3 regions of the Pseudomonas sp. TE3895 genome follow, and region 2 is predicted to be linked to each of the others. Evidence: predicted binding sites of a transcription regulator. Region 2 holds the regulator's gene; each other region holds the start of a gene.
What was found. Region 2 encodes sigma-54, which starts transcription at its own class of promoters, with help from an activator protein. Its sites were predicted from a motif close to ANTGGCATNNANNTTGCTNT; they were not measured.

Region 1: a site for sigma-54 is predicted at 6,119-6,138, ahead of glnA (type I glutamate--ammonia ligase). Genes of this name have one in related genera too.
Region 3: a site for sigma-54 is predicted at 2,262-2,281, ahead of ACZ889_RS11365 (flagellar basal body rod protein FlgF). Genes of this name have one in related genera too.

What each region holds. Positions count from the first base shown of each region.
Region 1 is NZ_JBWBQE010000001.1:492,855-502,732, forward strand. It holds gene ACZ889_RS02180 (glycogen/starch/alpha-glucan phosphorylase) at 1-1,590, opposite strand, end outside; gene ACZ889_RS02185 (YkgJ family cysteine cluster protein) at 1,775-2,179, shown strand; gene typA (translational GTPase TypA) at 2,362-4,182, opposite strand; gene thiI (tRNA uracil 4-sulfurtransferase ThiI) at 4,311-5,765, opposite strand; gene glnA (type I glutamate--ammonia ligase) at 6,236-7,642, shown strand; gene aroQ (gamma subclass chorismate mutase AroQ) at 7,791-8,333, shown strand; gene glnL (nitrogen regulation protein NR(II)) at 8,601-9,686, shown strand; gene ntrC (nitrogen regulation protein NR(I)) at 9,683-9,878, shown strand, end outside.
Region 2 is NZ_JBWBQE010000001.1:1,988,501-1,998,378, forward strand. It holds gene ACZ889_RS08940 (class II fumarate hydratase) at 1-1,102, shown strand, start outside; gene ACZ889_RS08945 (hypothetical protein) at 1,130-1,591, shown strand; gene ACZ889_RS08950 (superoxide dismutase) at 1,593-2,204, shown strand; gene ACZ889_RS08955 (ZIP family metal transporter) at 2,216-3,109, shown strand; gene ACZ889_RS08960 (HPr family phosphocarrier protein) at 3,137-3,409, opposite strand; gene rapZ (RNase adapter RapZ) at 3,428-4,282, opposite strand; gene ptsN (PTS IIA-like nitrogen regulatory protein PtsN) at 4,285-4,749, opposite strand; gene hpf (ribosome hibernation-promoting factor, HPF/YfiA family) at 4,762-5,070, opposite strand; gene ACZ889_RS08980 (RNA polymerase factor sigma-54) at 5,150-6,643, opposite strand; gene lptB (LPS export ABC transporter ATP-binding protein) at 6,819-7,544, opposite strand; gene lptA (lipopolysaccharide transport periplasmic protein LptA) at 7,545-8,069, opposite strand; gene lptC (LPS export ABC transporter periplasmic protein LptC) at 8,056-8,628, opposite strand; gene ACZ889_RS09000 (KdsC family phosphatase) at 8,637-9,161, opposite strand; gene ACZ889_RS09005 (KpsF/GutQ family sugar-phosphate isomerase) at 9,174-9,878, opposite strand, start outside.
Region 3 is NZ_JBWBQE010000001.1:2,493,364-2,503,241, reverse strand. It holds gene flgH (flagellar basal body L-ring protein FlgH) at 1-593, opposite strand, end outside; gene flgG (flagellar basal-body rod protein FlgG) at 630-1,415, opposite strand; gene ACZ889_RS11365 (flagellar basal body rod protein FlgF) at 1,464-2,204, opposite strand; gene ACZ889_RS11360 (hypothetical protein) at 2,410-2,598, opposite strand; gene ACZ889_RS11355 (flagellar hook-basal body complex protein) at 2,671-4,425, opposite strand; gene flgD (flagellar hook assembly protein FlgD) at 4,457-5,161, opposite strand; gene flgC (flagellar basal body rod protein FlgC) at 5,177-5,620, opposite strand; gene flgB (flagellar basal body rod protein FlgB) at 5,623-6,033, opposite strand; gene cheR (protein-glutamate O-methyltransferase CheR) at 6,506-7,333, opposite strand; gene ACZ889_RS11330 (chemotaxis protein CheV) at 7,385-8,314, opposite strand; gene flgA (flagellar basal body P-ring formation chaperone FlgA) at 8,392-9,144, shown strand; gene flgM (flagellar biosynthesis anti-sigma factor FlgM) at 9,309-9,623, shown strand; gene ACZ889_RS11315 (flagella synthesis protein FlgN) at 9,673-9,878, shown strand, end outside.

The DNA.
Region 1 (9,878 bases), 1.5 Mb from region 2:
GGCGCGCTTGCTGTGCAGCCGCTGGGCAGCGAACTGCTTGCGGAAACCGGCTTTTTCGGCGAACGGCACCAGGCCCGCCAGACGCGTCTGTGGGTCGTCCTTGAGTTCCGGCCCAAGCGCCTCGACCAGCATCTCGGTCAGTTGAGGGTTGGACTGGTACAACCAGCGGCGGAAGGTAATGCCGTTGGTCTTGTTGTTGATCCGTTGCGGGTAGAGCTTGTGCAGTTCGGAGAACACCGTGCTTTTCATCAACTTGCTGTGCAGCGCCGACACGCCGTTGACGCTGTGCGAGCCGAGAAACGCCAGGTTGCCCATGCGCACCCGTCGGCCGTTGTCTTCCTCAATCAGCGAAACCGCGCGCAGCACGTCGAAGTCGTGCAGGCCTTTGGCCCGCAACGCATCGATATGGTAGGCATTGATCAGGTAGATAATCTGCATGTGCCGCGGCAGCATGCGCTCCATCAGCGCTACCGGCCAGGTTTCCAGGGCTTCTGGCAACAGGGTATGGTTGGTGTAGGCGAGCGTGCCGACGGTCAGCTCCCAGGCCTTTTCCCAAGGCACTTCGTGCTGATCCACCAGCAACCGCATCAGCTCCGCCACCGCAATCGAGGGATGGGTGTCGTTTAGCTGGATGGCCGCTGCATCAGGCAGGTTGAGCAGGTCCTTGTGCATGTTCAGGTGGCGCCGCAGCAAGTCCTGCAGCGAAGCCGAGACGAAAAAGTACTCCTGGCGAAGGCGCAGTTCCTGGCCGGCCTCGGTACTGTCGGCTGGGTACAGCACACGCGAAATGCTCTCGGCACGCGCCACTTCAGCCACAGCCCCCAAATGGTCACCGGCGTTGAAGCGCTCCAGGTGCAACTCTTCCAGCGCGCGCGCGCGCCACAGGCGCAGGGTGTTGACGCTGGATCCGCGCCAGCCGACTACCGGCGTGTCGTAGGCCACCGCCCGCACCGTCTCGCCAGGCCACCATACCTGGCGCTGGCTACCGCTTGCATCGTGCACCGTTTCGACACTGCCGCCAAAGCTGATCGGGTAGATCACCTCGGCGCGCTCGAACTCCCAGGGGTTGCCGAAATCCAGCCAGTTCTCGGTCTGTTCCTGCTGCCAGCCATCGACCACGGCCTGACGGAACAGCCCGTGCTCGTAGCGGATGCCGTAACCATGGGCAGCGATACCCAGGGTAGACATGCTCTCCATGAAGCACGCAGCCAGACGGCCAAGGCCACCATTGCCCAGCGCGGCGTCCGGCTCGAGCAGGCGAATGCGTTCGAGGTCCACATTCAGCCCTTCCAGCGCATCGCGGGCGACGTCCAGCAGGCCCAGGTTGCTCAGGCTGTCGTACAGCAAGCGGCCGATGAGAAACTCCAGGGAAAGGTAGTAGACACGCTTCTGGCTGCGCCGATAGGCCTGCCGGGTGTGATCCATCCAGTGGTCGACCATGTGATCGCGCGCAGCCAGGGCAATGGCTTCGAACCAGTCATGGTCGAAGGCGTGCTCGGGGTCCTTGCCGACCGCGTAGGTCAGCTTGTTCAGTACAGCAGCGCGAAAATCCGCGACTTCGGCGTCACGTGCTTTGGGTTCCTGGGACATGCGGCATCCTCGGGCAAGTTGACGAAAGCGGAGGGAGAGTGTTGAGACTAGACCCTTCGACAGAGAGCGACAGTTACGGTTCGCAGTTTTCATGCCCACTCTGCGATTCCGGCAAAAGGTTGTTCATAAATTGAACAATTCCGGTATCATCGCGCGCCCCAAGACCGTGATCCACCCTATAAAGATGAAAACGACCCTGATCGCCGCGGCCGAAGTCGACCGCCTGGAGACCTGGCAGCGCTACACCAGCAACATGTGCCATGGCTGCCATTCGACCTGCTGCACCCTGCCGGTGGAGGTGAAGATCAAGGATCTGATCCGTATCGGCGTGGTCGACGAGTTCGAAAAAGACGAACCCCCCAAGAACGTGGCCAAGCGCCTGCAAAAAGAAGGCATCATCGAGCGCTTCAACCAGAAGTCCGGGATCTTCACCCTGACCCGGATGAGCAACGACGACTGCATGTACCTGGATCGTAAAAGCCGGCTGTGCACCATTTATGACAAGCGCCCGGATACCTGCCGCAACCACCCCAAGGTCGGGCCGCGGCCGGGGTATTGCGCCTACAAGCCCAAGGTGGTTGGGCGCTGATCTATTGCCTGCAGCGGCCTCTTCACGGGTAAACCCGCTCCTACAGGTCTTGACCTTTGTGGATATCCTGTAGGAGCGGGTTTACCCGCGAAGAGGCCGGTACTACCAGCACAAAAAACCCAGACAAACAAAAACGCCCCCGGCCTTTCGACCGGGGGCGTTTTCATTCAGCCTGAGCTAACTCAGTTCTTGGCTTTCTTGGCTGCGCGGGTACGCTCGCCTTCGTCCAGGATCTTCTTGCGCAGACGGATCGACTTAGGCGTCACTTCGCACAGCTCGTCGTCCTGGATGAATTCCAGGGCCTGCTCGAGGGTGTGGCGAACTGGTGGTACCAGGGCGATGACTTCGTCTTTGCCCGAAGCACGCATGTTGTCGAGCTTCTTGCCTTTGGTCGGGTTCACGCCCAGGTCGTTGTCACGGCTGTTCAGGCCGATGATCTGACCGTTGTAGATCTCCTGGCCGTGTTCAACGAACAGCTTGCCGCGAGCCTGCAGGGTTTCCAGCGAGTAGGTCAGTGCCTTGCCGGTCTCGACCGAAACCAGTACACCGTTGAGGCGGCCGGACATCTGGCCCGACTTCATGGTGTCGTAGCGATCGAAGATCGAGGTCAGGATGCCTGCACCGTTGGTCAGGGTCAGGAACTGGTTACGGAAACCGATCAGACCACGGGCTGGAATGTTGTACTCCAGACGAACACGGCCCTTGCCATCCGGAACCATGTTGGTCAGGTCGCCTTTACGCAGACCCATCTCTTCCATGACCTTGCCCTGGGATTCTTCAGGGATGTCGATGGTGACGTTCTCGAACGGCTCCTGCTTCACGCCGTCGACTTCGCGGATGATCACTTCAGGACGGCCCACGGCCATTTCGAAGCCTTCACGACGCATGGTTTCGATCAGCACCGACAGGTGCAGCTCACCACGGCCCGAAACCTTGAACTTGTCTGGGGAGTCGGTCTCCTGAACGCGCAGGGCAACGTTGTACAGCAGCTCCTTGTCCAGACGGTCCTTGATGTTACGGCTGGTGACGAACTTGCCTTCTTTACCGCAGAACGGCGAGTCGTTGACCTGGAAGGTCATCGAAACGGTCGGCTCGTCAACGGTCAGCGGCTTCATCGCTTCTACCGCATCCGGGGCGCACAGGGTGTCGGAGATGAACAGCTCATCGAAACCGCTGATGCAGACGATATCGCCAGCCTGGGCTTCTTCGACGTCAACGCGGTGCAGACCGTGGTGACCCATCAGCTTCAGGATACGGCCGTTGCGCTTCTTGCCGTTGGTGTCGATGGCGACAACCGGGGTGTTCGGCTTGACGCGGCCACGGGCGATGCGGCCAACACCGATCACGCCGAGGAAGCTGTTGTAGTCCAGTGCGGAGATCTGCATCTGGAACGGGCCGTCGCGGTCAACAGACGGTGCTGGTACGTTGTCGATGATCGACTGGTACAGCGGGGTCATGTCTTCGGCCATGGCAGTGTGGTCCAGGCCGGCAATGCCGTTCAGGGCCGAGGCGTAGACCACTTTGAAGTCCAGCTGTTCGTCGGTGGCACCGAGGTTGTCGAACAGGTCGAAGATCTGGTCCAGAACCCAGTCAGGACGCGCGCCCGGACGGTCAACCTTGTTGATCACGACGATTGGCTTCAGGCCAGCTTCGAAAGCCTTCTTGGTCACGAAGCGGGTTTGCGGCATCGGGCCGTCTTGGGCGTCGACCAGCAGCAGCACGGAGTCGACCATCGACATTACACGCTCAACCTCGCCACCGAAGTCGGCGTGGCCGGGGGTGTCGACGATGTTGATGTGGTAGCCGTTCCAGTTGATGGCGGTGTTTTTCGCCAGAATGGTAATACCGCGCTCTTTTTCCTGGTCGTTGGAGTCCATGACGCGCTCGTCGTTGAGCTCGTTACGCTCCAGAGTGCCGGACTGACGCAGGAGTTTGTCGACCAGAGTGGTTTTACCATGGTCAACGTGGGCGATGATGGCGATGTTACGCAGATTTTCGATCACAAGTGTATCTCGATCAGAGGATTCGGTTGCCGCCCAGTGTAGGCGGCCAATATGTACTGTTTAAGGCTCAGCGGGCCCGGCGGTCGGGAGGGCGATGGCGGATACTGCCGCCATACAGCCCCGGCGTCTTATGTCGGACGATAAACACGCACATTGGCATGTCCCTCACTGAGCAGGTGGTGTGCGTGCAAACGGCTCATCACACCCTTGTCGCAATACAGCAAGTACTGGCGCGTGGGGTCCAGGTGCTTGAACTTGCTGTTGATGGCGTAGAACGGCATGGCCTGGACTTCGATACCTTCCAGCACCAGAGGTTCGTCTTCCTGGGCATCGGGGTGGCGAATGTCGATGACGATCTGGCCTGGCAGCGCCTCGGCCACTTCCTCGATTTCGATGTCCTTGCCCAGCTCATCGATCACATGGTCGATGGAAATGAACTTGGCGCGCTCGAGCGCGCGCTCCAGCACGGCCATGTCGAACTGCTTTTCTTCGTGCTCCATGCGGTGACGCTTGGCATGGGTGGTCGGGTTTACCGAGATCACGCCGCAGTATTCCGGCATGTGCTTGGCAAAGTCCGCGGTGCCGATTTCGGTGGCCTGGTCGATGATGTCCTGCTTGTGGCTGGCCAGCAGCGGGCGCAGCACCAGCTTGTCGGTGGCCGAGTCGATGATCGACAGGTTCGGCAGGGTCTGGCTGGACACCTGGGAAATCGCTTCGCCGGTCACCAGCGCGTCGATCTGCAGGCGGTCGGCCATATGGGCGGCGCCGCGCAGCATCATGCGCTTGAGGGTCACGCCCATGTAGCTGTTGTCGACCTTGTTGAGGATCTCGCCAACCACTTCTTCGAACGGCACGCTGATGAACAGTACGCGCTGGCTGCTGCCGTACTTTTTCCACAGGTAGTGGGCCACTTCCATCACGCCCAGTTCGTGGGCACGGCCGCCGAGGTTGAAGAAGCAGAAGTGTGTCATAAGGCCGCGGCGCATCATCTGGTAGGCCGCAACGGTGGAGTCGAAACCACCGGACATCAGCACCAGGGTCTGCTCCAGGGCACCCAGCGGATAACCGCCGATGCCGTTGTGCTGGTTGTGGATCACGTACAGGCGCTGGTCGCGGATTTCGATGCGCACCAGCACTTCAGGCTTTTTCAGCTCGATCCCGGCGGCGCCACACTGCTGGCGCAGCTGGCTGCCGACGTAACGGTCGACGTCCATCGAGGTGAAGTCATGGTGGCCACCGCGCTTGCAGCGCACGGCGAAGTGCTTGCCGGCCAACAGGTGGCCGAAGTGGTGCTTGCACTTGGCGACGATGTCGTCGAAGTCACCCAGCGGGTATTCCTCTACCTGCAGGAAGTGGGTGATACCCGGGGTGCAGGTGAGGCGTTCGATCATCTCGCGCTGGACTTTTTCGTCTTCGACGCGGGTGACCACCTCGAGATTGTCCCAGACACCATCGACCGCGAGCTCAGGGTCGAGATCCTTGAGCACGTTGCGGATGTTCTTGCCAAGCTGGCGGATGAAGCGCTTGCGCACCGGCCGGCTTTTGATGGTGATTTCTGGGAAGACTTTGACGATAAGTTTCATTGGTTAACAGCGCGCGCAGGGCCTGCCGAAAATGAGGGGCGCGAATTATATCGGAAATTGCTCAGGATTTGACCAACTTTTGATCAGAAGCTTTGAGATAAATGCAGAGGCCAGGTTTTGCAGTGCCTGTTACGGCCCTTTCGCGGGTAAACCCGCGCCTACAGGCGGTGCAAAGCCCGTAGGAGCGGGTTTACCCGCGAAGAGGCCCTAGAACCTGGCACACCACTCACGCAACGCACCCTATTGGTGCGATACGATCAAAAAACGCATCGTAAGGGTGCACTTTTACCCGCTAACCCAACGCCAAATGCCCGCAAACGCCCCCTTTTATCCCACCCTCGCCATTTTCGGGCACTGGCATGCAATTTGCTCCCTTGTGAGGCAGGTAAGCTTGGCCGACTATCCGCGCCCGGCAACACCCTTTTTCCAGGGCAGCGGCCCACCGCGCTCTAGACCATCCGGAGGACAACATGTCGAAGTCGGTTCAACTCATCAAAGATCATGACGTCAAGTGGATTGATCTGCGTTTCACGGACACCAAAGGCATTCAGCACCACGTGACCATGCCGTCGCGTGATGCGCTGGACGAAGACTTCTTCGAAGTCGGCAAGATGTTCGACGGTTCCTCCATCGCTGGCTGGAAAGGCATCGAAGCTTCCGACATGATCCTGATGCCGGTCGACGAAACCGCCGTTCTGGACCCGTTCACCGAAGAACCAACCCTGATCATCACCTGCGACATCGTCGACCCGTCGAGCATGCAGGGCTACGATCGCGACCCACGCGCCATCGCCAAGCGCGCTGAAGAGTACCTGAAGAGCACCGGCATCGGTGACACCGTATTCGCCGGCCCAGAGCCTGAGTTCTTCATCTTCGACGAAGTGAAGTTCCACTCGGACATCTCCGGTTCGATGTTCAAGATCTTCTCCGAGCAGGGCTCGTGGATGACCGGCGCTGACGTGGAAGGCGGCAACAAAGGCCACCGTCCAGGCGTGAAAGGCGGCTACTTCCCGGTCCCGCCGTTCGACCACGACCACGAAATCCGTACTGCCATGTGCAACGCCCTGGAAGAAATGGGCCAGACCGTTGAAGTTCACCACCACGAAGTGGCGACTGCCGGCCAGAACGAAATCGGCGTCAAGTTCAACACCCTGGTGAAGAAGGCTGACGAAGTACAGGCGCTGAAATACGTCGTGCACAACGTTGCCGACGCTTACGGCCGTACCGCCACCTTCATGCCGAAGCCACTGTACGGCGACAACGGCTCGGGCATGCACGTGCACATGTCGATCTGGAAAGACGGCAAGAACACCTTCTCGGGTGAAGGCTATGCCGGCCTGTCCGACACCGCCCTGTACTTCATCGGCGGTATCATCAAGCACGGTAAGGCCCTGAACGGCTTCACCAACCCGTCGACCAACTCGTACAAGCGTCTGGTCCCAGGCTTCGAAGCCCCGGTAATGCTGGCCTACTCGGCTCGCAACCGTTCCGCCTCGATCCGTATTCCTTACGTTGGCAGCCCGAAAGCCCGCCGTATCGAAGCACGCTTCCCGGACCCATCGGCCAACCCGTACCTGGCGTTCGCGGCCCTGCTGATGGCTGGCCTGGACGGCATCCAGAACAAGATCCACCCAGGCGACGCGGCCGACAAGAACCTGTACGACCTGCCGCCAGAAGAAGCCAAGAACATCCCGCAAGTGTGCGGCAGCCTGAAAGAAGCTCTGGAAGAGCTGGATAAAGGCCGTGCGTTCCTGACCAAGGGCGGCGTGTTCTCCGACGACTTCATCGATGCCTTCATCGAGCTGAAGAGCGAAGAAGAAATCAAGGTTCGTACCTTCGTACACCCGCTGGAATACGAGCTGTACTACAGCTGCTGATCTGATTGGCGCCTCGCGCCGATGACATGATCAAAACGGCCTCCCTCGGGAGGCCGTTTTTGTTTTCATACATGCGAATCAGAACGCCCCTACAAGCAGCAGTTGGTCAACTGCGCACAATCCATTCTCCCTCTGTATGGAGAACACCATGCGCCTGGCCATCACGTCACTTTGCTTGCCGTTTGCCTTGATCGGCTGCATCGCTCCTGAAGCCTCCCAGCCTGAATTCAACCCACTCCTATCCAACATCGAGTACCGACTGGACCTGGCCAGCTCGGTTGCACTGCACAAGTGGGAACACAACCTTGCCGTAGCAGCGCCCGAGCGCGAGCGCGAAGTCCTTGCCCTGGTGCGCCAGCAGGCCGCCGACCATGACCTCAGCCCTGAACGCGCCGCAGCTTTCTTCAGCGACCAGATCGAGGCCAACAAGCTGATGCAGTACACCTTGCTCGATCGCTGGGTCACGCTAGAGCAGAGGCCATCAGCAGCCGTCCTTGATTTGGTCGACCAACTGCGACCTCGTCTGGACAAGCTTCAGGCAACGCTTCTATTCGAGTTGGGGCGCTTCGACCGGCACCCTCCAGAGGACTGCGCGCGTAAACTCGCCAACGCCCTGCATGCCCGCACCAATGACCCGATACGCCACCTTGCCCTGGTCCGCGCAACCGCACAGCTGTGTCCGAAACACTAGACGCGTCAATGCTCTATATTGGTGCATAACAACGCCGAACGCTCCGCCATGCACCCCAAAACAGGTCGCGCGGAGCGCCCGCTCAGCAAATTTTGATCCGATTGAGCGCAAATCCAGGCCTTTCTCAGCTATTTCCGCTTCTTTTCGGAGCCTTGGTTTGTTTCTTGCATTTTTTGCAGGAAGAGAGTCTCGCATCAGCGGATCCACAGCACGCCCGGATCTGGCCCCACGTGCCAGGCAAGCGCCAAACGAGGTCAACGACGCCTTATGACCATCAGCGATGCACAGCACCGTCTGCTTCTGGACAACCTGACCACCGCCACGTTGCTGCTCAACGCCGAGCTGCGCCTGGAGTACATGAACCCGGCCGCAGAAATGCTGCTGGCCGTCAGTGGCCAGCGCAGCCATGGGCAGTTCATCAGCGAGCTGTTCACCGAATCGACCGAGGCGCTCAGTTCGCTGCGCCAGGCGGTCGAGCAGGCGCACCCGTTCACCAAGCGTGAAGCGCAGCTTACATCGCTGACCGGGCAGACCATCACCGTCGACTACGCGGTAACGCCGATACTGCATCAAGGCCAGACCCTGCTGTTGCTCGAGGTGCACCCGCGTGACCGGTTGCTGCGCATCACCAAGGAAGAGGCCCAACTGAGCAAGCAGGAAACCACCAAGATGCTGGTGCGCGGCCTGGCCCACGAAATCAAGAACCCCCTTGGCGGCATCCGCGGAGCGGCCCAGCTACTGGCCCGCGAACTGCCCGAGGAAGGGCTGCGCGACTACACCAATGTGATCATCGAAGAGGCCGACCGCTTGCGTAACCTGGTCGACCGCATGCTCGGCTCGAACAAGCTGCCGTCGCTGGCCATGACCAATATTCACGAAGTGCTGGAGCGGGTGTGCAGCCTGGTCGATGCCGAAAGCCAGGGGTGCATCACTTTGGTGCGCGATTACGACCCAAGCCTGCCGGACGTGCTGATCGACCGAGAACAGATGATTCAGGCCGTACTTAACATCGTGCGCAACGCCATGCAGGCGATCAGCTCGCAGAATGAGCTGCGCCTGGGTCGCATCACCTTGCGCAGCCGTGCCCTGCGCCAGTTCACCATCGGCCACGTGCGTCACCGCCTGGTAGCGCGGGTAGAAATCATCGACAACGGCCCGGGCATCCCGCCAGAACTGCAGGACACCCTCTTCTATCCCATGGTCAGTGGCCGCCCGGACGGTACCGGGCTGGGCCTGGCCATTACCCAGAACATCATCAGCCAGCACCAGGGCCTGATCGAGTGTGAAAGCCACGCTGGCCATACCGCCTTCTCGATTTACCTGCCTCTGGAACAAGGAGCCACCGCCTCATGAGCCGAAGTGAAACCGTATGGATCGTCGACGATGATCGCTCCATCCGCTGGGTCCTGGAAAAAGCCCTGCAACAGGAAGGCATGACCACCCAGAGCTTCGACAGCGCAGACGGTGTCATGGGACGCCTGGCACGCCAGCAACCCGACGTGATCATTTCCGACATTCGCATGCCTGGCACCAGCGGCCTCGACC
Region 2 (9,878 bases):
TGTGTTCCAGACAGGCTCTGGCACCAGTTCGAACATGAACGCCAATGAGGTGATCGCCACCTTGGCTACCCATGTACTGGGTGAGGCGGTCAACGCCAATGACCACGTCAACTGTGGCCAGAGCAGCAATGACATCATTCCGACCACCATCCATGTCAGCGCCGCGCTGGCCCTGCACGAGCAGTTGCTGCCAGCCCTGGCGCACCTGGTACAGGTGATCGAGGTCAAGTCGGCACAAGTACATCAATTCGTGAAGACCGGTCGTACTCACCTGATGGACGCGATGCCCGTGCGCATGAGCCAGGTGCTGGATGGCTGGGCAGCGCAGATCAATGCTGCCAAGGCGCACATCGAAGGGGTGCTGCCGCGCTTGCAGGCGCTGGCCCAGGGCGGAACCGCCGTGGGTACCGGCATCAACGCCCATCCGCAGTTCGCTGTCGGTTTCGCTCGCCAGCTCAGTGGCTTGACCAAGATCGAGTTCACGCCCGGCCAGAACCTGTTCGCACTGATCGGCTCGCAGGACACTGCCGTGGCTTTGTCTGGCCAGCTCAAGACCACTGCGGTGGCGTTGATGAAAATCGCCAACGATCTGCGCTGGATGAACTCCGGCCCGCTGGCCGGTCTGGGCGAAATCGAGCTGCAAGCTCTGCAGCCGGGCTCTTCGATCATGCCAGGCAAGGTCAACCCGGTGATCCCGGAGGCCACTGCCATGGTCGCCGCCCAAGTGATTGGCAACGACGCGACCATCGCCGTCGCAGGCCAAGCCGGTAACTTCGAGCTGAACGTGATGCTGCCGGTAATCGCCCGCAACCTGCTGGAAAGCATCGAGCTGATGGCCAATGTCAGCCGCTTGCTGGCCGACAAAGCCATCGCCAGCTTCAAGGTCAACGAAGACAAACTCAAGGAAGCGCTCGCGCGCAACCCGATTCTGGTCACGGCGTTGAATCCGATCATCGGCTACCTCAAGGCCGCCGAAATCGCCAAGACCGCCTACAAGCAGGGTCGTCCAATCATCGATGTGGCGCTGGAGCACACCGACCTGTCCCGCGACCAGCTTGAAGCGCTGCTGGACCCGGAAAAACTCACCGCCGGCGGTATCTGACACTGCGTCACCGCCCAGGAGACAACCATGCAGCACTGGAAACGCACCACGGAAACCGCCAACCGCCTATTCGAACAAGGCGAACTGGTGGACGCCCGGGAACACTACCTGCAGGCCTTGGCGTTGGCCCAGGTGCTGTTCGAGCGCTGGCATGACGTGGACGAAGCGGTGGCTGCATTCGTCATCGCCCACCACAACCTGGCTGACCTGCACCTGCGCCTTGATCAGCCGCATGAAAGCGCCGACTACCTGTGCGCTGCTCACCAGCGACTGCTGCAGGCCTGCCAGGAAGCGCGCCTGCCTCAGGCGCTGCGTGATGCAGCCTTGCGCCACAGTGCGCGCACTTACACCGAGCTGCTGAGTTTCATTGCCGAGTATGGCCAGTACCCGCGTACCGAGCGCTTGCTCAATCGCCACAGCGCCGGGGCCAGCGAGCTCGCTGCCCTGCCGGATGTGGCACCCAGAACCCATGCCTACGGAATTCACTGACATGCCCCATACCTTGCCTGCATTGCCATACGCCTACGATGCGCTGGAACCACACATTGATGCCCAGACAATGGAAATCCACCACACCAAGCATCACCAGACCTACGTGAACGGCCTCAATGCCGCCCTCGAAGGTACCGAGTGGGCCGAATGGCCGGTGGAAAAACTGGTCGCTGCCGTCAAGCAACTGCCGGAGAACCTGCGTGGCGCTGTGACCAACCACGGTGGCGGTCACGCCAACCACAGCCTGTTCTGGACTGTCATGTCACCTCAGGGCGGTGGCGAGCCTGTGGGCCAGCTGGCGCAAGCCGTCACAGCACAACTTGGCGGCTTCGAGGCTTTCAAGGAGGCTTTCACCAAAGCCGCGTTGACCCGCTTCGGCAGCGGTTGGGCCTGGCTCAGCGTCACGCCGCAAAAAACGTTGGTGGTGGAGAGTAGCGGCAACCAGGACAGCCCGCTGATGCACGGCAATGCGCCGATCCTGGGCCTGGACGTGTGGGAGCACGCTTACTACCTCAAGTACCAGAACCGTCGTCCGGAATACATCGGTGCCTTCTACAACGTCATTGACTGGGTGGAAGTTGAACGTCGTTACCTTGAAGCCCTGAAGTGAGTCGGACCGGTATGCGCTCTGAGGTGATGTCTGTCAGCAGTGTGCGCCTGTTCCGCCTGGCGCTTGGGACTTTGCTTTTGCTGGCTGGCGCCGCGTTACTGGTGGCACGGGGCCTCGCCTGGCTAGACCTCGATCCGCGCATGCTGCGCGCCCTGGAGGGCGGTGCTTTATGCGCGCTGGGTACGGCACTGGGCGCAGTACCGGTACTGGTCATTCGCAATATGCCCGTGGCGCTGGCGGATACGCTGTTGGGCTTCGGTGCTGGCGTGATGCTGGCGGCCACCGCGTTTTCCCTGATCATGCCGGGCCTGGCGGCGGCTCAGTCTATTGGCTTCAGCCCTTGGGGGGCAGGTGGCCTGGTCAGTTTTGGCCTGATGTTCGGGGCGTTGTGCCTGTTCCTGGTCGACCTCAAGGTATCCTGGGCTTCGCCGGAGGCGTTGGTGGGCACAGCAAACCAGCCGGTGATTGCAGCGCGCATCTGGCTGTTCGTGATTGCCATCATTGCCCACAACATCCCCGAAGGTATGGCCATTGGTGTGTCGGCCGGGGGAGGTATGGCCGACGCCGACAGCCTGGCCATGGGCATTGCCTTGCAGGATGTACCTGAGGGGCTGGTGATCGCGCTGGTGCTGGCAGGGGCGGGCATGCCGCGCTTCAAGGCCTTCCTGATCGGCGCAGCCTCAGGCTTGGTCGAGCCGGTGGCGGCGTTGATCTGTGCCTGGCTGGTGAATGTTGCCGAACTGCTGCTGCCGCTGGGGCTGGCCTGTGCAGCGGGGGCGATGTTGCTGGTGGTCACCCAGGAAATCATCCCCGAATCGCGCAGCAATGGCCATCATCGTCTGGCCAGCCTTGGGCTGTGTACAGGCTTCTGTCTGATGATGGTGATGGATACCGCGATGTCCTGATCTTGTGCAAGCGCAGGTTTGCGAGGCCTATTCGCCTTCGTCAAAGAAATTGTTGATCAGCTCGACCAGTGCGTCCATGGCGTCGCTGTCCTGCTCGCCCTCGGTATGCAGGTGCACCTGGGTGCCTTTGCCTGCGGCCAGCATCATCACCGCCATGATGCTCTTGCCATCCACCAGCTTGTCCGGGGCGCGACCTACCCGTACCTGGCAGGGGAAGCGGCCGGCCACACCGACGAACTTGGCTGCCGCCCGGGCATGCAGACCCAGCTTGTTGATGATGGTGATTTCGCGGGCGGGCATCTGGGGTGGATCCTTGGGCTAGAGGTCGCGATGACGGACCTGGACGTTTTTCAGGGTTTGCTGCAGCTGTTGACCAAGGCGCTCGGTGATGTACACCGAACGGTGATGGCCGCCAGTGCAGCCGATGGCAATGGTTACGTAGGCGCGGTTGCTGGCAGCGAAGCGGGGCAACCATTTGAGCAGGTAGCTGGAGATGTCGTTGTACATGTCTTCGACATCCGGTTGTGCGGCCAGGTAGTCGATCACGGGTTGATCGAGACCTGAGTGCTCACGCAGTTCTGGTTTCCAGTAGGGGTTGGGCAGGCAGCGCACGTCAAAAACCAGGTCGGCGTCGACCGGCATGCCCCGTTTGAACCCGAACGACTCGACCAGAAACGCTGTGCCAGGCTCGGGTTGGTTGAGCAGGCGCAGTTTGATCGAGTCACGCAACTGGTACAGGTTCAGGTTGGTGGTGTCGATCTTCAGGTCGGCCAGGTCGGCAATAGGGCCCAACAAATCGCTTTCCACGCGGATCGCTTCCGCGAGCGAGCGGTTGGCGTTGGTCAGGGGGTGCCGCCTGCGGGTTTCCGAGAAACGCTTGAGAAGGACCTCTTCATCGGCATCCAGGTACAACACGTCGCACTGGATGTGCCGTGCGCGGGCTTCTTCAAGCAGCTCGGGAAAACGCAGCAGGTGGCTGGGCAGGTTGCGTGCGTCGATCGAAACCGCCACCTTGGGCTGCAGCAATTCGGTGTTGATCAGTGCATTTTCCGCCAACTGCGGCAATAGCCCGGCTGGCAGATTGTCGATGCAATAGAAACCGCTGTCTTCCAGGACATCGAGGGCGGTGCTCTTGCCGGAGCCGGACCGGCCGCTGACGATGATCAGGCGCATGTTCAGTGCTCGTTCTGTACGTCCAGGACAACCTGGAACAGGGCCTCGTTGCTGGTGGCCGCACGCAGTCGATCACGGACCTCCTTGCGATCGAGCATGCTGGCGATCTGACGCAGAAGTTCAAGGTGGGCATCGGTGGCCGCTTCGGGCACCAGCAGCACAAACAACAGGTCCACCGGCGCGCCATCAATGGCGTCGTAATCGATAGGCGCTTCCAGGTGCAGCAGGGCGCTGACTGGCGCGGAGCATCCTTCAAGCCGGCAGTGCGGGATGGCGATGCCATTGCCAAAACCGGTAGAACCGAGCTTTTCCCGGGCTACCAGTTTTTCGAAGACGTCCTGCATCTCCAGTTCTGGCACTTGGTCGGCGATGACAGTGGCGACCTTTTCCAGGGCGCGCTTCTTGCTGCCGCCCGGCACGTTCACGAGGGAACGGCCGGGGGTCAGGATGGTTTCAAGTCGGATCATGGATGAGGGGGATCAGCGGGCAGCTGCACCTTGCAGCAGGCTTTGCTGTTTTTCCTTGTGTTTTTTCAGTTGGCGGTCGAGCTTGTCGGCCAAGGCGTCGATCGCTGCATACATGTCTTCGTGTTCGGCGTTGGCTACCACTTCGCCGCCGGGAATCTGCAGGGTCGCCTCGACCTTCTGCTGAAGCTTCTCGACTTTCATGATTACCTGCACGTTGGTGATCTTGTCGAAGTGACTCTCCACGCGGGCGAGCTTTTCAAGCACGTAATCGCGCAGTGGCTGGGTGACTTCTACATGCTGTCCACTGATATTGACTTGCATACAGCTTCTCCTTTGTTGCCCGTGCATAAAGAGGCAGGTCTTGCACCTGCCACGAAAACGCTGTGGCACATCTCAGGGGCTACATCAGTCGCTTGCGTTCGCTCGACGGTGCGATGCCGAGGGACTCGCGGTACTTGGCGACGGTGCGACGGGCTACCTGGATGCCTTGTGCCTCCAGTAAACCAGCGATCTTGCTGTCACTCAATGGCTTTTTCTGATTTTCCGCCGCAACCAGTTTCTTGATGATCGCGCGGATCGCCGTGGACGAGCATTCTCCGCCTTCGGAGGTGCTGACATGGCTGGAGAAAAAGTATTTCAGTTCGTAGATGCCACGCGGGGTGTGCATGTATTTCTGCGTGGTAACCCGCGAGATGGTCGATTCGTGCATGCCTACGGCTTCGGCAATGTCATGCAGTACCAACGGCTTCATCGCTTCGTCGCCGTGGTCGAGGAAGCCGCGCTGGTGCTCGACGATCTGCGTGGCAACTTTCATCAGGGTTTCGTTACGGCTTTGCAGGCTCTTGATGAACCAACGCGCTTCCTGCAGCTGGTTGCGCATGAAGGTGTTGTCGGCACTGGTGTCGGCACGGCGCACGAAGCCGGCGTATTGTGGGTTGACGCGCAGGCGTGGGATGGCTTCCTGGTTCAGTTCTACCAGCCAACGGTCGCTGTCCTTGCGCACGATGACGTCGGGCACCACGTACTCGGGCTCGCTGGACTCGATCTGCGAACCAGGGCGCGGGTTAAGGCTTTGCACCAGTTCGATGACCTGGCGCAGCTCGTCTTCCTTGATTTTCATCCGCCGCATCAGCTGGCTGTAGTCACGGCTGCCGAGCAGGTCGATGAAATCGGTGACCAGGCGCTTGGCTTCGGTCATCCACGGGGTTGTAGCGGGCAGTTGGCGCAGTTGCAGCAACAGGCATTCGCCCAGATTGCGGGCGCCGACGCCAGCCGGCTCGAACTGCTGGATGCGGTGCAGTACGGCTTCGACCTCGTCCAGCTCGATATCCAGCTCCGGGTCGAACCCTGCGCAGATTTCTTCGAGTGTGTCTTCCAGGTAGCCCTGGCCGTTGATGCTGTCGATCAGGGTCACGGCAATCAAGCGGTCGGTGTCGGACATCGGCGCCAGGTTCAACTGCCACAGCAGGTGGCTTTGCAGGCTTTCGCCGGCCGATGTGCGCGTGGTGAAGTCCCATTCGTCATCATCGTTGCTCGGCAGGCTGCTGGCGCTGGTCTGGTAGATGTCTTCCCAGGCCGTATCGACGGGGAGCTCGTTGGGGATGCGCTCGCTCCACTCACCGTCTTCCAGGTTGTCGGCGCTGACGGTGCTTTCCTGGAAACTGTTGTCCTGAACTTCGGCGGCCGGCTTGTTCTCGGCGTTGTCGGCCATCGGGTCGCTGTTGTCGAAGTCTTCGCCGTCTTCCTGACGTTCGAGCATCGGGTTCGACTCCAGCGCTTCCTGGATTTCCTGTTGGAGGTCCAGGGTAGAGAGCTGGAGCAGGCGGATGGCCTGTTGCAACTGAGGTGTCATCGTCAGTTGCTGGCCCATTTTTAGGACGAGCGATGGTTTCATGGCAGGGGCTTAATACCTTGTTCGCCGGCGCGCATGCGCCATCCACTACACGAGGGCGCCGAAGCGCCAGATCAAGCAAGTTTTATGCCTTAAATTGTAGCGTTTGCCTAGAGTACCGTAACAACTTTACCCGCAGTTTCAGGGCTGTTTGCCAGTACTTCAGGCGCGTGCCGGGTCAGAGGCGGAACTCGTGGCCCAGGTAAACTTCTTTGACCAAGTCGTTTGCCAGGATGGTTTCAGCGTCGCCTTCGGCGATCAATCGGCCATCGTTGACGATATAAGCGGTTTCGCAGATATCCAAGGTTTCACGCACGTTGTGGTCGGTAATCAGTACACCGATACCTTTGGCCTTGAGGTGGTGGATGATCTGCTTGATGTCGCCGACCGAAATCGGGTCGACACCGGCGAACGGTTCGTCCAGCAGGATGAACTTGGGTGCGGTCGCCAGGGCGCGCGCAATTTCGACGCGGCGGCGTTCACCACCGGACAGGCTCATGCCGAGATTGTCCCGGATGTGGCTGATGTGGAACTCCTGAAGCAGGCTTTCCAGCTCTTTGCGGCGGCCGTCCCGATCGAGGTCCTTGCGGGTCTCGAGGATGGCCATGATGTTGTCGGCGACCGACAGCTTGCGGAAGATCGAGGCTTCCTGCGGCAGGTAGCCGATACCGGCGCGGGCGCGGCCGTGCATGGGCTGGTGGCTGACATCGAGGTTGTCGATCAGTACGCGGCCCTGTTCGGCCTGGACCAGCCCGACAATCATGTAGAAGCAGGTGGTCTTGCCGGCGCCGTTGGGGCCGAGCAGGCCGACGATCTGGCCGCTGTCGATAGACAGGCTGACATCACGTACTACCTGCCGCCCCTTGTAGCTCTTTGCCAGGTGCTGGGCTTTGAGGGTTGCCATTTACTCGGCCTTCTTCTTGGGCTGGATCACCATGTCGATGCGCTGACGGGGTGTTGTCACATTGCCACCACGGCCGGCGGTCGCCACCTGGGTCTGAGTGTTGTAGACGATCTTTTCGCCTTCGGTGGTATTGCCTTCGCTCTCGACCTTGGCGCGGTCGGTGAGAATGACCAAGTCCTTCTGCGACTGGTACTGGATGGTTACGCCCCAGCCTTTCATCTTGTCCGGCTTGGCTGCGCTCTGCTGCTGCTCGAAGTAGGCCAGGTTGCCCACCGAGGTCACTACATCGATATCGCCAGAGGCGGAGCGGGTAATGGTCACGGTGTTGCCTTTGATCATCATCGAACCCTGAGTGATGATCACGTCGCCGGTGTAAGTGGCCACGCCTTGTTTGTCATCCAGGTGAGCGTTGTCGGCCTGGATGCGGATAGGCTGGTCACGGTCGTTCGGCAGGGCGAGGGCGCTCGCGCTTCCCAGTGCTGCGCTCAGGCTGAGCAAAAGGGGGAGGGTTTTAACGAGCCTCATACTGTCCTCTTACGTTAGAGAGCAAGTCCATCTTGCCTTCTTTCAAATACGCTTTCATGCCTTTGCCCGTAGTTGTGCCTCCGGCGCCGTCGATTCTAACGGCTTGCTCGGTCTGCGCATATTGCTTCTGCGGGAACACGGTCATGCGTGAGCTGGTAATGATGGTTTCACGCTGCCTTTCATCGGTGCGGGCAATCCGTACCTTGTCGATCAGTTCGACCTCGGTACCGTCAGGATTGACCTCGGCGCGCGTGCTCTGCACATGCCACGGGTACTCGGTGCCGCGGTACAGGTGCAGGTCCGGTGTGGTCACCTGGGTGACTTCGCTGGTCTTGAGGTGTTCGATTCTGTCGGCGGTCATTTCGTATTGCAGCTTGCCGTCGGGCAGGAACTGCACGCTGTGGGCGTTGATCGCGTAGTAATCGATGGCGCTTTCGTCGACCTGGGCCACGGGCTTGTCGAGGAAGCTTTCCGGGCTGACATTCCAGTAGCCAATGGCTACCAACAGGGCGGCTATCGCCCCCAGCAGCACAATGTTTCGGGCTTTCTTGCTGAGCATGGGCAGCCTTACAGGTAGTTGGCGTTGGCAGCGTCCAGGGTGCCCTGGGCCTGCATGATCAATTCGCAGAATTCACGGGCCGCGCCTTCGCCGCCACGTGCCTGGGTCACGCCGTGGGCGTGCTGGCGTACGAACGGTGCGGCGTTGGCTACGGCCATGCCCAGAGCCACCCGGCGAATCACCGGCAGGTCGGGCAGGTCGTCGCCCAGGTAAGCCACTTGATCATAGCTTAGGCCCAGTTCGGCGAGCAGGCCGTCAAGCACCACCAATTTGTCCTCCCGACCTTGGTAGAGGTGCGGGATACCGAGGTTCCTGGCCCGGCGTTCGACCACTGGGGTCTTGCGCCCGCTGATGATCGCGGTGGTCACGCCCGAGGCCATGAGCATCTTGATGCCCTGGCCGTCGAGGGTATTGAACGTCTTGAATTCGCTGCCATCCTCGAGGAAGTACAGGCGCCCGTCGGTGAGCACGCCGTCTACGTCGAACACTGCCAGCTTGATGCCTTTGCCGCGTTGCATGAGGTCCTGGTTCATTCCATCGCTCCTTTACATTACGCCGGCGCGCAGCAGGTCATGCATGTTCAGGGCGCCGGTCGGGCGGTCTTCACGGTCCACCACCACCAGGGCGTTGATCTTGTGGTCTTCCATTATCTTCAGGGCTTCGGCGGCGAGCATGTCGGCACGCGCAGTCTTGCCATGAACGGTCATGACCTGGTCGATCAGGGTGGTATGCACATCGATATTGCGGTCCAGGCTGCGGCGCAGGTCACCGTCGGTGAAGATCCCGGCCAGTTTGCCATCGGCTTCGACGATCACGGTCATGCCCAAACCTTTGTGGGACATTTCCAGCAGCGCGTCCTTGAGCAGGGTGCCGCGTGGTACTTGAGGCAGGTCGTCGCCGGCGTGCATCACGTTCTCGACCTTCAGCAGCAGGCGGCGGCCCAGCGCGCCTCCCGGGTGCGAGAAGGCGAAGTCCTCGGCGGTGAAGCCGCGGGCTTCGAGCAAGGCGATGGCCAAGGCGTCGCCCAGTACCAGCGCTGCCGTGGTGGAGGAGGTGGGGGCCAGGTTCAGCGGGCAGGCCTCTTGTTCGACGCGTGCGTCAAGGTTGACCTCGGCGGCCTGGGCCAGCGGCGAGTCCGGGTTGCCGGTCAGGCTGATCAGCTTGATGCCAAGGCGTTTGATGAACGGCAGCAGGGTGACGATTTCGGCGGTGCTGCCGGAGTTCGACAGCGCAAGGATGACATCATCACG
Region 3 (9,878 bases), 500 kb from region 2:
ACACGGGTGGACGGCACGGTGTTGTCGGTGGCGATATCGTCAGCGCGGATCATGCCGGCAATGCGCACCAGCTCTTCGCCGGTGTTCAGGGTCAGCCACTTCTCGCCGCGCACGGCGATAATGCCGTTGGGCAGCACCTCGGCCACGGTGACGGTGATCGAACCGGTCAGCGTGTTGCCTTGGGTAGCCTTGCTGTCGCCCTTGGTGGCGCGATCGCCGCTGTAACCGGCCTCCAGCGAAAGGTCGCCGCCACCGAACGGATTATTGGTGTTGGGCGTGGTACCAAACAGCGAAGTCAGGCCGATGTCGGTCTTGCTGGTCTTGGCGATCTGCGAGCCCGCGTTCTTGCTGGCGGACGTGCGCTCATTGAGCGTGATGGTGATGATGTCACCCACCCGGAACGCCTTGCGGTCGCTGTACAGGTTCTGCTCGAAACCGGCCTGGTAGATCGAACCGTTGTTGGCCGCTGCCGGCAACGGGGTGCGCGGCAACACCGGCGCATAGTACGGGTCGTTGGGCTTGGGCGTCGGTGCGACGCAACCTGCCAGCAACACCGCCCCCCCCAGGGCGAACACGGACAACAGACGATTCATGATGCAAACCTCACGGGTGTAACAAAGCGACAGGGCTTAGAGCTGCTGAGTAACGAACGACAGCATCTGGTCGGCGGTGGAGATGACCTTGGAGTTCATCTCGTAGGCGCGCTGGGTGGTGATCATGTTCACCAGCTCTTCCACCGTGCTGACGTTGGAGTTTTCCAGCGTCTGCTGAAGGGTAGTGCCGAAGCCATTGAGGCCCGGAGTGCCGACCTGCGGTGCACCACTGGCAGCGGTTTCCAGGAACAGGTTGTTACCCATCGCCTGCAGGCCAGCCGGGTTGATGAAGTCGGCGGTCTGAATGTTGCCGATAACCTGCGCAGCCGGGTTGCCGGCGGTGGTGATCGACACGGTGCCGTCCTGCCCGACGGTGAAGGTCTGGGCGTCGTTCGGGACCACGATGGCAGGCTCCAGCGCCAAACCATCGGCGTTGACGATCTGGCCATCGGAGTTCAGGTGGAACGTACCGTCGCGGGTGTAGGAGACGGTGCCGTCAGGCTGCAGGATCTGGAAGAAACCACGGCCATTGACAGCCATATCCAGCGGGTTTTCCGTGGTCTGCAAGCTACCGGTCTGGAAGTTTTTCTGCGTGCCGACAATGCGCACACCGGTACCGACCTGCAGGCCCGACGGCAGTTCGCTGTCCTGGGTAGACTGCGCGCCTGGCTGACGCTTGATCTGGTACAGCAGGTCCTGGAACTCGGCACGATCACGCTTGAAGCCGGTGGTCGAGACGTTGGCCAGGTTGTTGGAGATGACCGTCAGGTTGGTGTCCTGTGCGGACAGGCCGGTTTTAGCGACCCAGAGAGCCGGAAGCATTTAGTGTTCTCCTCGTGCGCCTGAATTACGGCACCCGTTCAAATGTGGTTAGCCGAGTTGCAAAACACGCGCCATGGCTTCGTCGCCTTCCTTGGCTGCGTTCATCATCTTGACGTGCAGTTCGAACTGGCGGGACAGCGCCAGTACAGAGGTCATTTCCTCGACAGCATTGACGTTGCTGCCCTGCAGAAAACCTGAAACCACCCGCACGTTGACGTCGGCATCCGCGGGTTGGCCGGACGAGGTGTGAATCAGCCCGTCCTGGCCCTTGGTCAGGCCTTTGGTGTCGGGGTTGACCAGCTTGATGCGGTCGACTTCCGCCATCACGCGCGGGTCTTCACCCATGGAACGGATGCTGATGGTGCCATCGGAGCCGACTTCGACCTTCTGCTCGGGCGGGATGGCGATCGGGCCGCCGTTGCCAAGCACAGGCATACCGTTGCCAGTACGCAATACCCCGAGAGCATCGATGTTCAGACTACCGGTACGCACATACGCTTCGCTGCCATCTGGCGCCTGCACGGCGATAAAACCGTTACCGCTCACAGTCACATCCAGGTCACGGCCGGTTTCCACCATCGGGCCTTCACTGAAGTCGGTGCCTGGGCGCTCGGTCATGGCAAAGGCACGCGCCGGAAAGCTGTCACCGAACACCGGCATCGAGCGCGCCTGCTCCAGGTCACGCTGAAAACCATTGGTCGAAATGTTGGCCAGGTTGTTGGCATGAGCCTTCTGCGCCAGCGCGTTCTGGCTAGCCCCGGTCATGGCCACATAAAGCATCTTGTCCACAATCATCCTCCATTGCACTGGCGGCCGTTTGCCGTTCGCCGTTGCTCTACAGGGGCTAAAGCAAGTTCCGAACCAACTTGCTAAAAGCAGGAAAAAGCCCATGAATACGGGCAGTTGAGAAAGCCCATGCAGCGACGGCCGCCGGTTATCCGGCGCTGTTTTGCCGCTGGCGGCAAAAAGGTTTCATTTGCAGGCAAACCTGTGCCTACGGCAGGTCACGGCAACGCGCATTGTTGTAGGGCCCGGCAAAGCGTCTCCAGCCTTCACCTGGCGACCACTGGGAACACACCAGACGCCCATCTACCAGGCTTTCCCATCGCCAGTAAGGCGCTGGCGCCGCCTGCACCTGACCAAGACAGCAGGCGAGCAGCATTCCGACAAACAGCCTTTTCATCACCCCTCCTGCAAAAACAACGAACCCCTTCACGAGAAAGGGGTTCGCCTGCACTCACTCAAACGATGACGATCAAGTCATCTGAATGATGGTCTGCATCACGGTGCTTTCGGTCGAAATGGTCTTGGCATTCGCCTGGTAGTAGCTTTGCGCCTTGATCAGATCAACCAGCTCTTGCGTCAGGTTGACGTTGGAACCTTCCAGGGAGTTGGACTCGATCGCACCCAAAGTACCGGTTTTCGGCGAATCGATACCCGGAATGCCAGAGTTGTAGGTCTCGGTCCAACGGGTACTGCCGATTTGCTGCAGCCCCTGCTCGTTGGCAAAACTCGCCAGCGCTACCTGGCCAATGGCGCGCGACTGGCCATTGCTGAAGGAGGCGAACAATACACCTGTCGCGTCGATACTCAGGTTGGACAGAATGCCCGTGGCATAACCGTCCTGAGACTGGGACATGCGCGCAGTTTCAGTGTTGTAGGAGGTGGTGCTGGCCATCGACATTTTCATGCCGGCAGCATCGCCCACCGCGCCATTGGCACTCCAGTTACCTGAAGCATCTTCGGCTGCCGGCACCCAGCCAATCATGCTGAAGGTATTGTTGACGACCGTGAACGAGGTGCCCACCGGATGCCCCGTATTGTCGGCCGTCATCGAGTTGACCGAACCATCACTGTTGAATGCGATCGTGCCCACCAGTGGCTCCGTACTCCCCGGATTGAACGGGTTACGCCCATCAACGAGCGTGTACATGGTCCACTCGTTGGTGCCCGTCTTACGGTAGAACTGCTCCATGGTGTGTTCGTTGCCCTGGCTGTCATACACCTTGGTCGGGAACGAGCGGGTATAGGTCGTATCGTCAGAAGGGTCGAACGGCTTGTTCGCCACCAAGGCAGGCGAGGTAACACCCAGCGCCTGGTCAGTACCTGCCGCGCCACTGGCAACCCAGTCGCCATTCGCATCCTGAGCGGCCGGCACCCAGCCAGTCATGGCAAATGCACCATTGCTGACAGTGAACGACGCCCCACTTGGCACACCCGTGGTGTCGGCCAGCATGGAGCTGATGGTGCCATCACTGTTGTAGTTGATGGTGCCGGCCAGCGGGGTGGTACTGGCTGGATCGAACGGGTTTCGACCATCGACCAGCGTGTACATGGTCCATTCGTTGGTATCGGTCTTGCGGTAGTACTGCTGCACTTCGTGCTGAACGCCGTCAGCATCCAGCACGGTACTGGTGCTAGAGCGCTGATAAGTGCTTGGGTCCGCAGGGTCGAATGCAGCCATGGCTGGCGGCTTGGTGTTGTCATACACCTGGAAAGGAATCGAGGCCGCCGAGGAGTTCAGGTTGATACCCTGATCGATCAACGAGGTCGGCTTGGGCTGCAATGCCGATGTGTCGATTTTCAGGTCGGTCAGGCCGCTTTTCTGGATCTTGCCGGTGGCATCCGCCATGTAACCTTGCAGGCGCAGGCCATCGGAGGTCTCGACGAAGTTGTCCTTGCTAGGCTGGAAAGAACCCGCCCGCGTGTAAACCTTCGAGCCGTTGTCAGACAGCACGAAGAAGCCCTGGCCCTGGATACCCATGTCCAGCGCGTTGCCCGTAGTGTTTACATCACCCTGGGTGAATTGCTGGGAAATGGCTGCCAGTCGCACACCATTGCCCACCTGGTTCTTGCCCACACCCAGACGGTTGGCGCCCGCATAGACATCCGCGAACTCGGCACGCGAGGCCTTGAACCCCGTGGTATTGACGTTGGCGATGTTGTTGCCGGTGACATCCAGTTGTTTGTTGGCTGCGTACAGACCGCTAAGGCCGATATTGAAAGACATGAATTCGCTCCTTTTGCCGCGCTAGCGGGCCTTAGATACCGATGGTTTGCACGTCGGAGAGGGAGACCTTGCCTACACCGGCAAGGTTGAGCACCATTTCTCCTGAGGCACTGAAGCTGACGCTGGTTACCTTGGCCGGCAACAGCGTGCTCATTTGCACCGCCTCGCCATCGACTGTGGTGCTAGCGGTGAAGGTGTAAGTGCCCGGGTCGACTTTCTCGCCACTGTTGTTGGTACCGTCCCAGATGAAGTCGGCGTAACCGGCTTTCTGCTCACCCAACTCGATGGTCTTGACCGTGTTGCCATCCTTGTCCTTGATAGTGATCTTCGCTTCACTGATTGCCTGAGGCACAACGAACTGGGCATTGAAGCTTTCAGCGGTATCAACCACAGCCTTGTCGTTCTGAACCACCACCGAGCGCCCTACCAGCGACGACGCCTGAAGCGCCTGGGACGAGGCCATTGCACTGGTGATGGAGCTGACCGAATCGTTCAGCGAGGTAATACCTTCCAGGCTGCTGAACTGCGCCAACTGGGCAACGAACTCGCTGTTATCCTGCGGGTCCAGCGGGTTCTGGTGTTGCATCTGGGTGACCAGCAGCTGCAGAAAGGCATCTTTGCCAAGCGAATCGTTGCCGGTCTTGGATGCAGTGTCCGTGGTCTTTTTGGTGCTGGTGCCCACGCCCGACGCCGACAGCACGTCATTGAGGTTTACACCGTTAGTATCGATTGCCATGGTCTGAATTCCTTATCACTGCCCCAGGGTCAGCACTTTCTGCATCATGCTCTTGGCCGTATTCATCAGTTCGGCGTTGGTCTGAAACGCGCGACTGGCGGAGATCATGTCAGCCATCTCCTCGACCACATTGACGTTCGGGTAGTAGACGTAGCCGTCCTTGTTCGCCGCCGGGTGGTTCGGCTCGTAGCGTGCTTCCAGCGTGCTCTGGTCTTCGACGATGCCTTTTACCTGCACGCCCTGCCCTGCCTCGCCCTGGTCTTCGAACAGCGACTGGCTGCTGCCGGCCTGTGCATTCTGGAAAGTGGTGGCGAACACCGGGTGACGGGCGCGGTACGTCTGGTCGATGCTCGAAGACACGGTCTCGGCGTTGGCGATGTTGGACGCCACGGTGTTCAGACGCGTGTTCTGTGCGCTCATGCCGCTACCGGCAATGTTGAAGACACTGGAAAGGGACATGGTCATTCTCCCCGCAGGGCGGAAACCAGCCCTTTGAATTTACTGTTGAGCAAGGTGAAGCTTGCCTGGAAGCCAATCGCGTTTTCGGTGTAGTTCGATTGCTCGATCTGCGCGTCCACGGTGTTCTGGTCGATCGACGGCTGCAGCGGTGTACGGTACTTGAGGGTATCGTCAGCCGCGATGGCGAGGCCTTCGGCTTCGATGTGCCGGCTGTTGGTACGGTCCATGGCGAAGCGGCCGCCTTGCTGCTTGCTGGTCTCGGCGGCGAGCACCGAAGAAAAGTCCATGTCACGCGCCTTGTAATTGGGCGTGTCGGCGTTGGCGATATTGTTGGCCAGCACCTCGGCGCGCTGAGCGCGGAAGCCCAGGGCCTTTTCGTGGATACCAAGCGCCTTGTCGAAACTGATGCTCATGTCGGGGAAACCTTCAGAGGTTGACCGGAATTTCGTTGAGCAAGGTATAGCAAGGGCTGTGCCAACCACTGAAAAGCCCGTGTTTAGGGAGGATTGCGGCGCAGTACTGTCAGGTTGATGCCAGAAAAGCGGCAAAGGCCTTCCGCCTGAGGTGACAAAAGCGGCAATTGATGGGCGGCAAAAGCGGCAAAACAAAAAATTGACGTCAGTGTTTTCCTGTGCGGGCCTCTTCGCGGGTAAACCCGCTCCTACACGCGGCCTGTGCCCAACCACCGACCTATGTCCACCCCCGATCCGTCGTAGGAGCGGGTTTACCCGCGAATACGGTAGCGGCAGCAACGGTGAACGGCGGGTGGAGATTGGCCAGCAGGGCCGACCTCTTCGCGGGTAAACCCGGTCCTACGGGGAGCTCGGCAGGAACAGCGGATAGGCAAACAAAAAGACCGGCATCTCTCGATACCGGCCTTCGTGCTTACTTGGCCTGGTAGATGATCCCCGGGCTGCACTGCACCATCTGGTAATGGTCCGGCAAGCCGTTCAGCGCTTCCGAGGCGCCGAGGAACAGGTAGCCACCGGGCTTGAGGGTACTGTGAATGCGCAGCAGGATGTCCTTCTTCACCTGCGCCGAGAAATAGATCAGCACATTGCGGCAGAACACGATGTCGAACTTGCCCAGGCTGGCATAGCTGTCGAGCAGGTTGAACGAGCGGAATTCGACACGGCTGCGAATCGCTGGCTTGACCGCCCAACGCCCCGGCCCTTTGGGGTCGAAGTAGCGCTGCAGGCGTTCCTGGGACAGGCCGCGGGCAATCGCCAGGCTGTCGTATTCGCCGGTCTTGCAGTTGGTCAGCATGGTGCCGGAGAGGTCGGTGGCGACGATCTGCGCCCCCATCTTCAACTGGCCGAGGTTGCTGCGCTCGAACTCGTCGATCGCCATCGAGATGGAATACGGCTCCTGCCCCGACGAACAGGCCGCCGACCACATGCGCAGGCGCTGGCCGGGGTTGTTGCGGATGAACTCGGGGATCACCTTGTTCTTCAACACCTCAAAGGGGTAGGTGTCGCGAAACCACAGGGTCTCGTTGGTGGTCATGGCATCGACCACCTGCTCGCGCAAACCGCCGCGCGGCTGGGCCTGGATGCGCTGCACCAGCTCACCCAGGCTCTTGATGCCCTGTTGTTCCATCAGCTTGTTGAGACGGCTGGAAACCAGGTACTGCTTATTCTCGCCCAGCAGGATGCCACAGGCTTTCTCCAGGAAGACCCGGAACTGTTCGAAATCCAAATTACCCGTAGACACTACTGCCGCCTCTTTTCAATCACTGGTGCCGGGGGCATGCCCCCGGCTGCTTCAATGCGCTGCCTTGATCCGGTCGACCACCCGTTGGGCCAAGTCGTCCGGCTTGAACTTGGCCAGGAAGTCATCGGCGCCGACCTTCTTGACCATTGCCTGGTTGAACACCCCGGAAAGCGAAGTATGCAGGCAGATGTGCAATTTTTGCATGCGCGGATCGCTGCGAATCTCTGCGGTTAGCGTATAACCGTCCATTTCGGGCATTTCAATGTCCGAGATCATCATCAGGAACTCTTCTTCCGGTTTTTTGCCCTCATCCACCAGCTGACGCAGGTAGTTCAGCGCCTGACGGCCATCATTGAGCGCCACCACCTCGACCCCTACGGTCTGCAGACAACGGCTGACCTGCTTGCGCGCCACCGACGAGTCATCGACGGTCAGCACCCGCATCAACACCGCCTTGTCCTGCACTTCGGCATCGATCACACCGGCCGATACCGACTCGGACGACGGCGACACTTCGGCCAGCACCTTCTCCACGTCGATGATCTCGACCATGCGGTTGTCCACCCGGGTGACCGCGGTGAGGTAGTGATCACGGCCGGTCCCCTTGGGTGGCGGATGGATCTCTTCCCAGTTCATGTTGACGATGCGCTCCACCGAATGCACCAGGAAGCCTTGGGTCTTGGTGTTGTACTCGGTGATGATCACGAAGCTGTTGCGTGTGTCTTCCTGCAGCGGCCGCAACCCGGTGGCCATCGACAAGTCGAGGATCGGGATGGTCGCCCCGCGAATATTGGCAACGCCACGCACCACAGGGTGCGCCTTGGGCAGCAGGGTCAGCGCAGGGCATTGCAGTACTTCCCTGACCTTGAACACATTGATGCCGTAAAGCTGTTCGCCATTGAGGCGGAACAGCAGCAATTCCAGGCGATTCTGCCCCACCAGCTGCGTGCGCTGGTTGACCGAATCCATAACACCCGCCATGCCAGACTCCTTAACGTTTCAGCCTTTCGTTGCAACTCAGGTAGCGAGTCGGCACGGGCTTTGCTTTTTTGAGTGTCATGCACACGAAAACGACATTTTCCCGACGATTGACACGCCTGCTGACTGGCCCGCTGGCCACGCTGTGCCTGCTGATGCCCGGCGTTCGCACGGTGGCGAACGCGTTCACCTTGCCTGAACAGCTTATCGGTGTCACCCAAGGGTTTCTTGAATTCACCGTTGAAGATTATCTGTCCACCACCCAGACTGCCGGCCGCTATGAAATCCAGGTCAACCCGCTGGACCCACGCCTGCGCATGCCGCTGTGCAGCCAGCAGCTGGACGCCTCACTGGAAAGCCCGGCACAGCCGCTGGGCCGGGTGACGGTACGGATACGTTGCAACGGCGCAGCACCGTGGACGGTATTTGTGCCGGCCACCGTGCGACTTTTCCGCGACGTGGTGGTGGTGACCCGTCCGCTCAAGCGCGACAACACGGTCGGCGAAGGTGACGTGGCCCTGCGCGAGCGCGATGTCGGCACCCTGGGCCAGGGCTTTCTGACCGAGCTGGACCAGGCGGTGGGCATGAAGATGCTGCGCCCCACGGTGATCGACCAGGTGCTCACCCCGCAACACCTGGAACAGGCCGAGGTGGTGCGCAAGGGTGACCAGGTGGTGATCATCGCCCGCAGTGGCAGCCTGAGTGTGCGCATGCCGGGCGAAGCCCTGAGCAAGGGCGGCCTGAGCGAGCAGATCCGGGTACGCAACCTCAATTCAAAACGCGTGGTCAAGGCCAGGGTGACCGGCCCGGGCCAGGTCGAGGTCAGTATGTAGGCTGGCTACCAGATTGCGCTGGCAGTGAGGAACCGCTTTTCCTAAACTGTGTCAGAACACGGGTTCGCGGGCTTGCCGACAGGCGGCAATGCATTTGTGCCTAAAGTTTATATCGGGTTGGCCGAAAACAAGGCAAGCGTCCAAATACCCAGAGGTTTCTGATCATGGTCATCGACTTCAGTCGTTTAAATAACTCTCCGTCCGTCACGGGCGGCGTGCGCGGCAACACCGCGTCCGGCAGCGCCGAAAAACCGGCAGCCAGCCAGGAAGCGGTGAAAGACACCAGCGCCAGCGGAGAGGCGGTACACCTCAGCCAAGAGGCACAGCAGTTGCAGAAGATCAGCGACAAGCTGCGCGACGAGCCCGTGGTCAACAGCGCCCGTGTGGCCCAGTTGAAGCAGGCAATCGCCGACGGCAGCTACCAGGTCGATGCCGGCCGGGTCGCCAGCAAACTGCTCGATTTCGAAGCCCAGCGCTGACCGTACGGCGCGCTGACTTCACGGACGCCTGAAAAGCCAAGAGTTAGCCATGCACGACACCACCTTGCTGCAACTGATCGAAGATGACATTGCCCCGATGCAGGAACTGCTCGACCTTCTGCAGAAGGAGTCGGTAGCCCTGCATGGCCGCGATATGGCGCCACTGGAAAATATCCTGGCCCGCAAGCAGTCTTTGATCGTGTTGCTGGAGCAGCAAGGCCTGCGGCGCAACAACCTGCTCACCAGCCTTGGCCT